2 linked regions of the Alloacidobacterium dinghuense genome follow. The protein of the gene in region 2 interacts with the protein of the main gene of each other region in a pairwise test. Links are inferred from orthologs where the notes say so. Each region holds a gene or a part of one and is shown on either strand. Other genes may lie near its edges.

Region 1 (3,590 bases), 960 kb from region 2 along the record:
GTAGCCCTTCTGCAGCAAGACGTTGCCGTCCTTCATCACCAGAACGGCTGCCCCGGCAATATCGCTGCGCTCCAGTTGCATGGGGAGTATTCCATCAAAAAACGCCTGCAGATCGGAGGCATCGAGGGCATGGCCGCCAGCAGGAACAGTCGGTAATGTCTGCTGGTCTGCATGCGTTGGCTGTAGAACGGGGGCAGGACCAACTGGCGCCTGAGATGGTTGCGCTAATGCCGAGACAGCTATAGGGAAACTCAACCAGAAAACTACGGTGCGAAATAGTGTCATGCTGGCTCCGCAGCGCAAAGGTGCGGACCATTCTAGCAGCACTGGAAAATGTGCTGTCCGCCGGATTTGGTTACTTGATGGAAGGCAAACGCTAGCGCAAAAACAACTGCGGCCGGAGAGGAACCTGATTAGGTAATACAACCTTTCCGGCCTCAAGCGGAGGAATCGAGACTACTTCTTTCTTCGATTCCGCGTCTTACAGATGGCTCTCTCGACATTCCAGACCAGCAGGTTGCACCTGTGGGGTTCGCTGCAGCCGTGGGACCGAGGCGTGAAACGGCCTGGAACCGTTAGAATTGAAGGTGGTAGTCCGCATTGGCCCTGAAAGTAAAACTCGCCCCCCGATCTTTCTCTGGCAAGCCACTTAATCGCATGGTGCTCAAAATAGCAGGCGTAGCGGTAGGCATTGTCGCTCTCTTCTTTCTTCTTGTTTTTAGCTTCTACTACAACAAGTACAAACATATTGTTGACGAACGGCTGGAAAGACCGCTGTTCACGAATACGGCGAAGATTTACGCCGCACCCCATGAGGTTCGGCCGGGGCAAAAGCTGACTGCCAGTTTTGTGGCGCAGGAACTGCGCTCAGCCGGCTATACAGAAGATGGCGCCAGTCCCGTGTCGCCCATGGGAACGTATTCGCTCAATGCACGGAGTATCACCGTTCATCCTGGTGCGCAGTCCTATCATGCACCAGACAGCGCGACGATCAGCTTTGAAGGCAGCACCGTAAATCAGATCACGGACGCCAATGGGGAACAGCTTGCCGCCTATGAGCTCGAGCCCTTACTCGTCACCGGACTTTCCGACCAGACCCGTACGAAACGGCGGCTGGTGACTTACGATGAGTTGCCGCACGATCTGATTCTGGCTGTGACCTCGATTGAAGATCGCAGGTTCTTTGAGCATGGAGGCGTCGATTATGTCCGCCTGCTGGGCGCCATGCGCAGTGACCTGCTCTCGCACCGGTATCGTCAGGGCGGATCGACCCTCACGATGCAACTCGCGCGCGGCTTCTTCCTGTCACCTGAAAAGCGCTTCAGACGCAAACTGATCGAGATTGTTATTACGTTCCAGCTTGAACACCGCTTCACGAAGCAACAGATTTTTCAGATGTACGCCAACCAGATTCCTCTGGGGCAGCAGGGCAGCTTTGCCATCAATGGATTTGGCGAAGCTGCGCAGGCATATTTCGGTAAGGATGTGCGTCAGTTGAACCTGCAGGAATGTGCTTTGCTGGCTGGGTTGATTCAGAGCCCGAGCCGCCTTAATCCTTACCGGCACCCGACGCGAGCGCTTGAACGCCGCAACGTTGTGCTGGATGCGATGGTCGAAACGGGAAGTGTTACCAAGGAGCAGGCAGAGGAGGCTAAAGCTAGTCCGCTGAAACTGGCGACGCAGAGCGTAGATGCGAATGAGGCTCCTTACTTTGTTGACCTGGTGCGTGACCAGATCGTGCAAAAGCTCGGTGATGCGGAATACAACCAGCAAGGCCTGCGGATTTATACATCTCTCGATCCTCAGCTGCAGGCTACCGCTAGCGAAGCCATCAATGAGGGTATGAAGCGCGTGGATGACCTGGTGACGAAGATGCACACGCACCGCGCATCCAAGAATGCTCCGGCAACTGTCGACAGCAACATTGTGTACCCGCAGGTAGCTCTGATCGCGCTCAATCCTCATACGGGGCAAGTACTGGCACTTGTGGGCGGGCGCAACTATGGAATGAGCCAGTTGAATCATGCGGTAGCGCATCGCCCCACAGGATCGATCTTCAAGCCGTTCGTCTACGCGGCGGCGTTTAACACCAGCCTGTCGGGAGCGCAGCTCACGAATAGCGACGGTGTGAGCGGGGTCTTCACTCCTGTCACTATGCTGAACGATGAACCGACAACATACACGATCGGCGACCAGGAATATACTCCGCACAATTATCACAACGAAGAATACGGTGAGATTACGGCCCGGTTTGCATTACAGCAATCACAGAATGTTGCGACGATTGCTCTTGCGCAGATGGTGGGATTCAACAATGTGGCTTCTTTGGCGCGTGACGCCGGCATCAAATCCGCGCGAGGAACGCCTTCCGTAGCCATCGGGGCATATGACGCCACTCCACTTGAAATGGTAGGCGCATACACTGTCTTCGCCAATGCCGGGGTAAAGATCGATCCTTGGATGCTTGCCTCGATACGCAATGCGAACGGTGATGTGATCAGCGACTATGCACCAACCAGCAAGCCGATTCTGGATCCGCGCGTTGCATATCTGACAACCAGCCTGATGGAAAATGTCATTAACCACGGTACAGCTGCCGGTGTCCGCGCCATGGGATTCTCTGCTCCAGCGGCTGGCAAGACCGGAACGTCGAACGATGCCTGGTTTGCCGGATACACCTCGAATCTGCTGTGCATCGTTTGGGTGGGTAATGACGACTACAGCGACATCAAGCTTGACGGAGCAAAAGCAGCAGCCCCGATCTGGGCTGAATTCATGAAGCGTGCTGTTGCGCTGCCGGAATATTCGGACACAAAGGATTTTGTGGCTCCGGAAGGCGTGACTGAGGTGCAACTGGACAAAGGCACCAACCTTATTGCCGACGCAGCTTGCCCAGGCAATTCTTATGCCGCCGCTTTTCTGGATGGAACACAACCCACCGACACCTGCGACCACTCGAACGGTGACCAGCGAAATCTTTTCCAAAAGATCTTCGGGCTTGGCGAAAAACCCGTCGGGCCTCCACCGCCAGCTCAGGCGCAACAGCCTGTCCCGCAACCGGTGAGACCAATGAATCCTCCGTCGAATCCTGCACAAGGAGCCGTAGCGGACAATCAGCAAACACAAACGCAGCAGCCCAAGAAGAAGCGCGGATTTTTCGCCCGCCTGTTTGGCAGCGGCAAAAAGGATGACCAGCAGCAACAACCACAGCCCCAGCCCAATCCCCAATAGCCGATGAGCGTATGCCTGGATTTCCCGTATGCGTTCCTTCAGTGGCGAATCTTGTCACATCAAGCCAATTCGCGACACTTGGCCGCGCGTCGCCCCCAATGCGATCCGCACACCGATTCCGGTGTGACGACCTGCCAGGCTTCTTAACGAAATCTGTCAAGAGCGAAAAACCCCTTCGAGCCTGTAACCGCTTCATTCCAAAGCGAAAAAACCTCGCCCAATTTGGCCGACTTTCCTTTCCAGTCAGCTATAATGGATATAGAAGCTCTGAAAACCCGCCTCAAAGTAGGCGGGTTTTTCTATTGGGTGTAAACCTTTCAAAATCAAATAGATGCTCATAAGCTAAATGGAATGAAATA
Region 2 (3,281 bases):
AGAAATTGGCGGCCAGGGGAGCAAGCGCGCTTCTGCCATGTGCAACTTCAGCAATGGCGATGTGCGCGTGTTTAACAGCGGCATCCTGAAACGCCATCGCCGAATCGGTCACAACCGCGCTTGCTCCACGCTCAATAGCCGTGGAGATGTAGCGATTCCCATCCGTCGTGCCGCCCTGCATGGCAACAAACAATGAACCCGGCCCCACTCTGCGAGAGTCGTATTCGATGCTGGTGACGTCCACCGATGGGCCGCTGCGACGCACCTGTCCAACTCCCTGCAAAACCTCTTCTATGTGCATAGGAATAAGTTAATTCTAGATCAGCGGGTAAAGCGCACGACAATCTCCGTGCCCGTCGGCACCATCGTTCCTGCGGCGGGAGCCTGCTCGCGTGCAATGCCGGTGCCCAGCACCTGCACGCCCAGTCCAATCGAACCAGCCTGCTCAACCACATTGCGCACAGGCTCTCCGACAAGCGATGGCACAGCAACCCGCCTGCCCGCATTTACGATTACGGAGCCATTCACAATCGGAGCCAGGGGAGCGCTCGCAGGCATCGGTGGCGCAGGTGCTGGCGTTTCTAATGGTTTTGGACTCACGGTCTCGGCGAATGCCGTCGTCGGCGATGCCGAATGCTGGACTGGCTCGGCTGCACTGGCAGCAACCTGCGTCGGCGCAGCTTCTTTGGCCACTGGAGCAACCTGCCCAGGCGTCTGTTGCGGCGCCCGCAACGGATCATCTGCCGGAAGATCATTCACTGTCGCAAAGAGTGAATTCAAGTCCGCGTCACCCTGCTCGGGATGGTCATCCTCCACAACCGGGACCTGATTCTTTGCAAGTTCAGCCTGAGACTTCATCTCCTGGTCGTGGGGCACACCCAGATATTCAAGAATCTGCTGCGCCAGGCCTTGAAAAACGGGCGCGCTGGCCTGCGCCCCAAAATGCATGCTGTGATCCGGCGAATCCATCACGATTGCCATCGTGATAGCAGGATTGTTCACTGGAGCAAATCCCACAAACGACGCCACAAACTTCGTCTTGGAATAAGTATGGGTGTGCGGATCAATCTTCTGCGCCGTTCCCGTCTTGCCTGCCGCGCTGTATCCGTTCAGATGGACCGCCTCGTGCGCGGTGCCGATGAGCACCACGTCTTCCATCATCTTCCGCATCTGCGCCGCCGTCATTTCTGAGACCACACGATGCGCGCCTTCCGGTAATGGGTCGGGCAAGCTACTTTCAGGATGAAAGGCGGCCGGCTTCAGCTTGGGATCATCCTTCATCAGGTCTGTGCTCTTCAGCAGAATGTGAGGAGGAACGTAGGTGCCGCCGTTAGCAATGGTTGAAACCATCGTTACGATCTGAACAGGCGTCACAGCAATTTCCTGCCCCATGGGAATCGCGCCCATCGATGCCGGCCCCCAGCGCTTCAACGGCTCCAGCAATCCTCGCGTCTCAGCAGGAAGTTCAATGCCGGTGCGCTCGCCAAAGCCAAACGCGCGGATGTACTTGTAAAGGCGGTCTTGCCCTACGCGTTGGCCCACACGGATAGCACAAACATTGCTCGAAACCGCAAGGGCCTTCCACGCCGGGACCAATCCAAAATGATCTCCGGGAGCATCGTGCACCGTATGACCGGCGACGTTCATCTGCCCGCCACCGCAATCCACGATGGTGTCCGGAGTGATGGCTTTTTCTTCGAGCGCCGCCGCATAGGTCACTGGCTTGAACGTTGACCCCGGCTCATAGACATTACTCACCGCGAGATCCCGCAACAGATCTGTCGTCGCGTGGCGAAAATCATTCGGGTTGAACGTGGGCCGGATGGCCAGCGCCAGAATCTGCCCAGTGTGCGGGTCCTGGACCACAATCGTGCCATTTTCTGCGTGTGTCCGCTCCATGTTGCGGTCCAGTGCCTGCTCGGCCATGAACTGAATATTGGCATCAAGCGTGAGGACGAGGTTTTCACCCGGAAGCGGTTCGCTCTCTTCACTGCCGAGCACGTGCCTGCGCGCATCGAGAGCCGTCAGCATTCGACCCGGCGTGCCGTGCAGGTCTTCATCGAAGTTCTGCTCCAGACCGCCAAGGCCATTGTCGTCGAGCCCGACGTAGCCCAAAACTTCTGAGGCCATCTGGTTGTCGGGATAGAAGCGCTTGAATTCCTTCTGAACATAGACGCCCTTGAGGTTAAGCGCCTTGACCTTGTTGATAATCTCTGGATCCTGCTTGCGGGCTACCCAGGCGAAATTTCGTGAAGCGTTAAAGCGCGCCAGAATCTGCTGCGCCGCAGTGAACGAATCCGTTGCATCAACATGGACGATCTTCGCCAGCGCCGCCGCAGTGGCAGGTCGCGCGTCGCCAATCTCCGAGGGCACGGCATAAATCGAGTCGGCGAGCACGGTCATCGCCAGCTCATGCAAATTGCGGTCGTAGAGCATTCCCCGTCGGGGAGCTACTTCAAAAGTGCGCTGCTGCTGCTTTGCCGCACGCTCCACAAATTCGTGATGGCGAAAAACCTGAAGCCACACGAGCCGGAAGCCGATCAATCCCGCCCATACAGCAAAAAGGGCGACGACATAGATCACGCGCAGACGACGCATCGGGGTTGCTACGCCCGTCTGCGCCGTCTGTGTGTTTTGAGATGCCGGGCTTGTCTCGGAATGGAATGAGAACCGGTTCACCGCGCACTACCTTCCGGCAGAAAGTTTGAAACTAATTGCCTAGCGAAGGGGGATCGCAGGCGTCATCTTGGCCATCACCGGCCCGTTGCCATCGACACTCGCATCCGGACGAACGACCTGACCAGGTTGCGGAACATTCAGGCCAAGCTGTCGCGCCATGCGGTCAATGCGGGCCGGATCGGCAAGCTGCGCTTCTGTCAGGCGAAGCTGGCGGTTTTGTTCCTCAAGCTGCACCACCTGCTGCTTCTCCGATTCCACGCGATAACCATACTCGATCGAAGAAAAATGCTGCCAGCCATAGACCATCACCAGCGCAAACAAGACAGCCATCGCGCAGGCAAAGGTGCGCATCTCGCGCACGCGCTGCGGATCGGCAGCCTTGACCAATCGCGAATTGTCGAAGCGCTTCACAAAGAAAACTTCCGGCGTCGGCCCCCGGCGTGCGCGCTGCTGCTGCGCAAACAGGGACAGGTTTCGCTCGGCCGCGATTGCTTCCATGCTTTGGCGGGGGGCCGTTATGATTCCGTTGGTTGCGATTACCTGTGTCGCCATTTTCTTTTCTCCAGACTGCTGCTTCGCTCTCCCTAACTCTTCACTGCCTC

What was found. The genes of interacting proteins can lie anywhere in the genome.
Region 1: the proteins of H7849_RS00960 (region 2) and H7849_RS04860 interact in binary tests that used the Escherichia coli proteins (3 or more experiments, as listed by UniProt). The link is inferred for Alloacidobacterium dinghuense from one-to-one orthologs.

The regions. Positions count from the first base shown.
Region 1 is NZ_CP060394.1:1,205,269-1,208,858, reverse strand. What follows is about bases 290-3,444. They hold H7849_RS04860 (PBP1A family penicillin-binding protein), read left to right. Parts: upstream 290-657; coding sequence 658-3,231; downstream 3,232-3,444. Outside these bases: H7849_RS04865 (serine hydrolase domain-containing protein), read right to left, coding at 1-285. UniProt on the Escherichia coli protein: Cell wall formation. Synthesis of cross-linked peptidoglycan from the lipid intermediates.
Region 2 is NZ_CP060394.1:243,042-246,322, reverse strand. What follows is about bases 1-3,052. They hold H7849_RS00960 (penicillin-binding protein), read right to left. Parts: upstream 2,680-3,052; coding sequence 322-2,679; downstream 1-321. Other genes in these bases: ftsL (cell division protein FtsL), read right to left, coding at 2,719-3,052; H7849_RS00965 (UDP-N-acetylmuramoyl-L-alanyl-D-glutamate--2,6-diaminopimelate ligase), read right to left, coding at 1-301. Outside these bases: more of ftsL, read right to left, coding at 3,053-3,231. UniProt on the Escherichia coli protein: Essential cell division protein that catalyzes cross-linking of the peptidoglycan cell wall at the division septum. Required for localization of FtsN.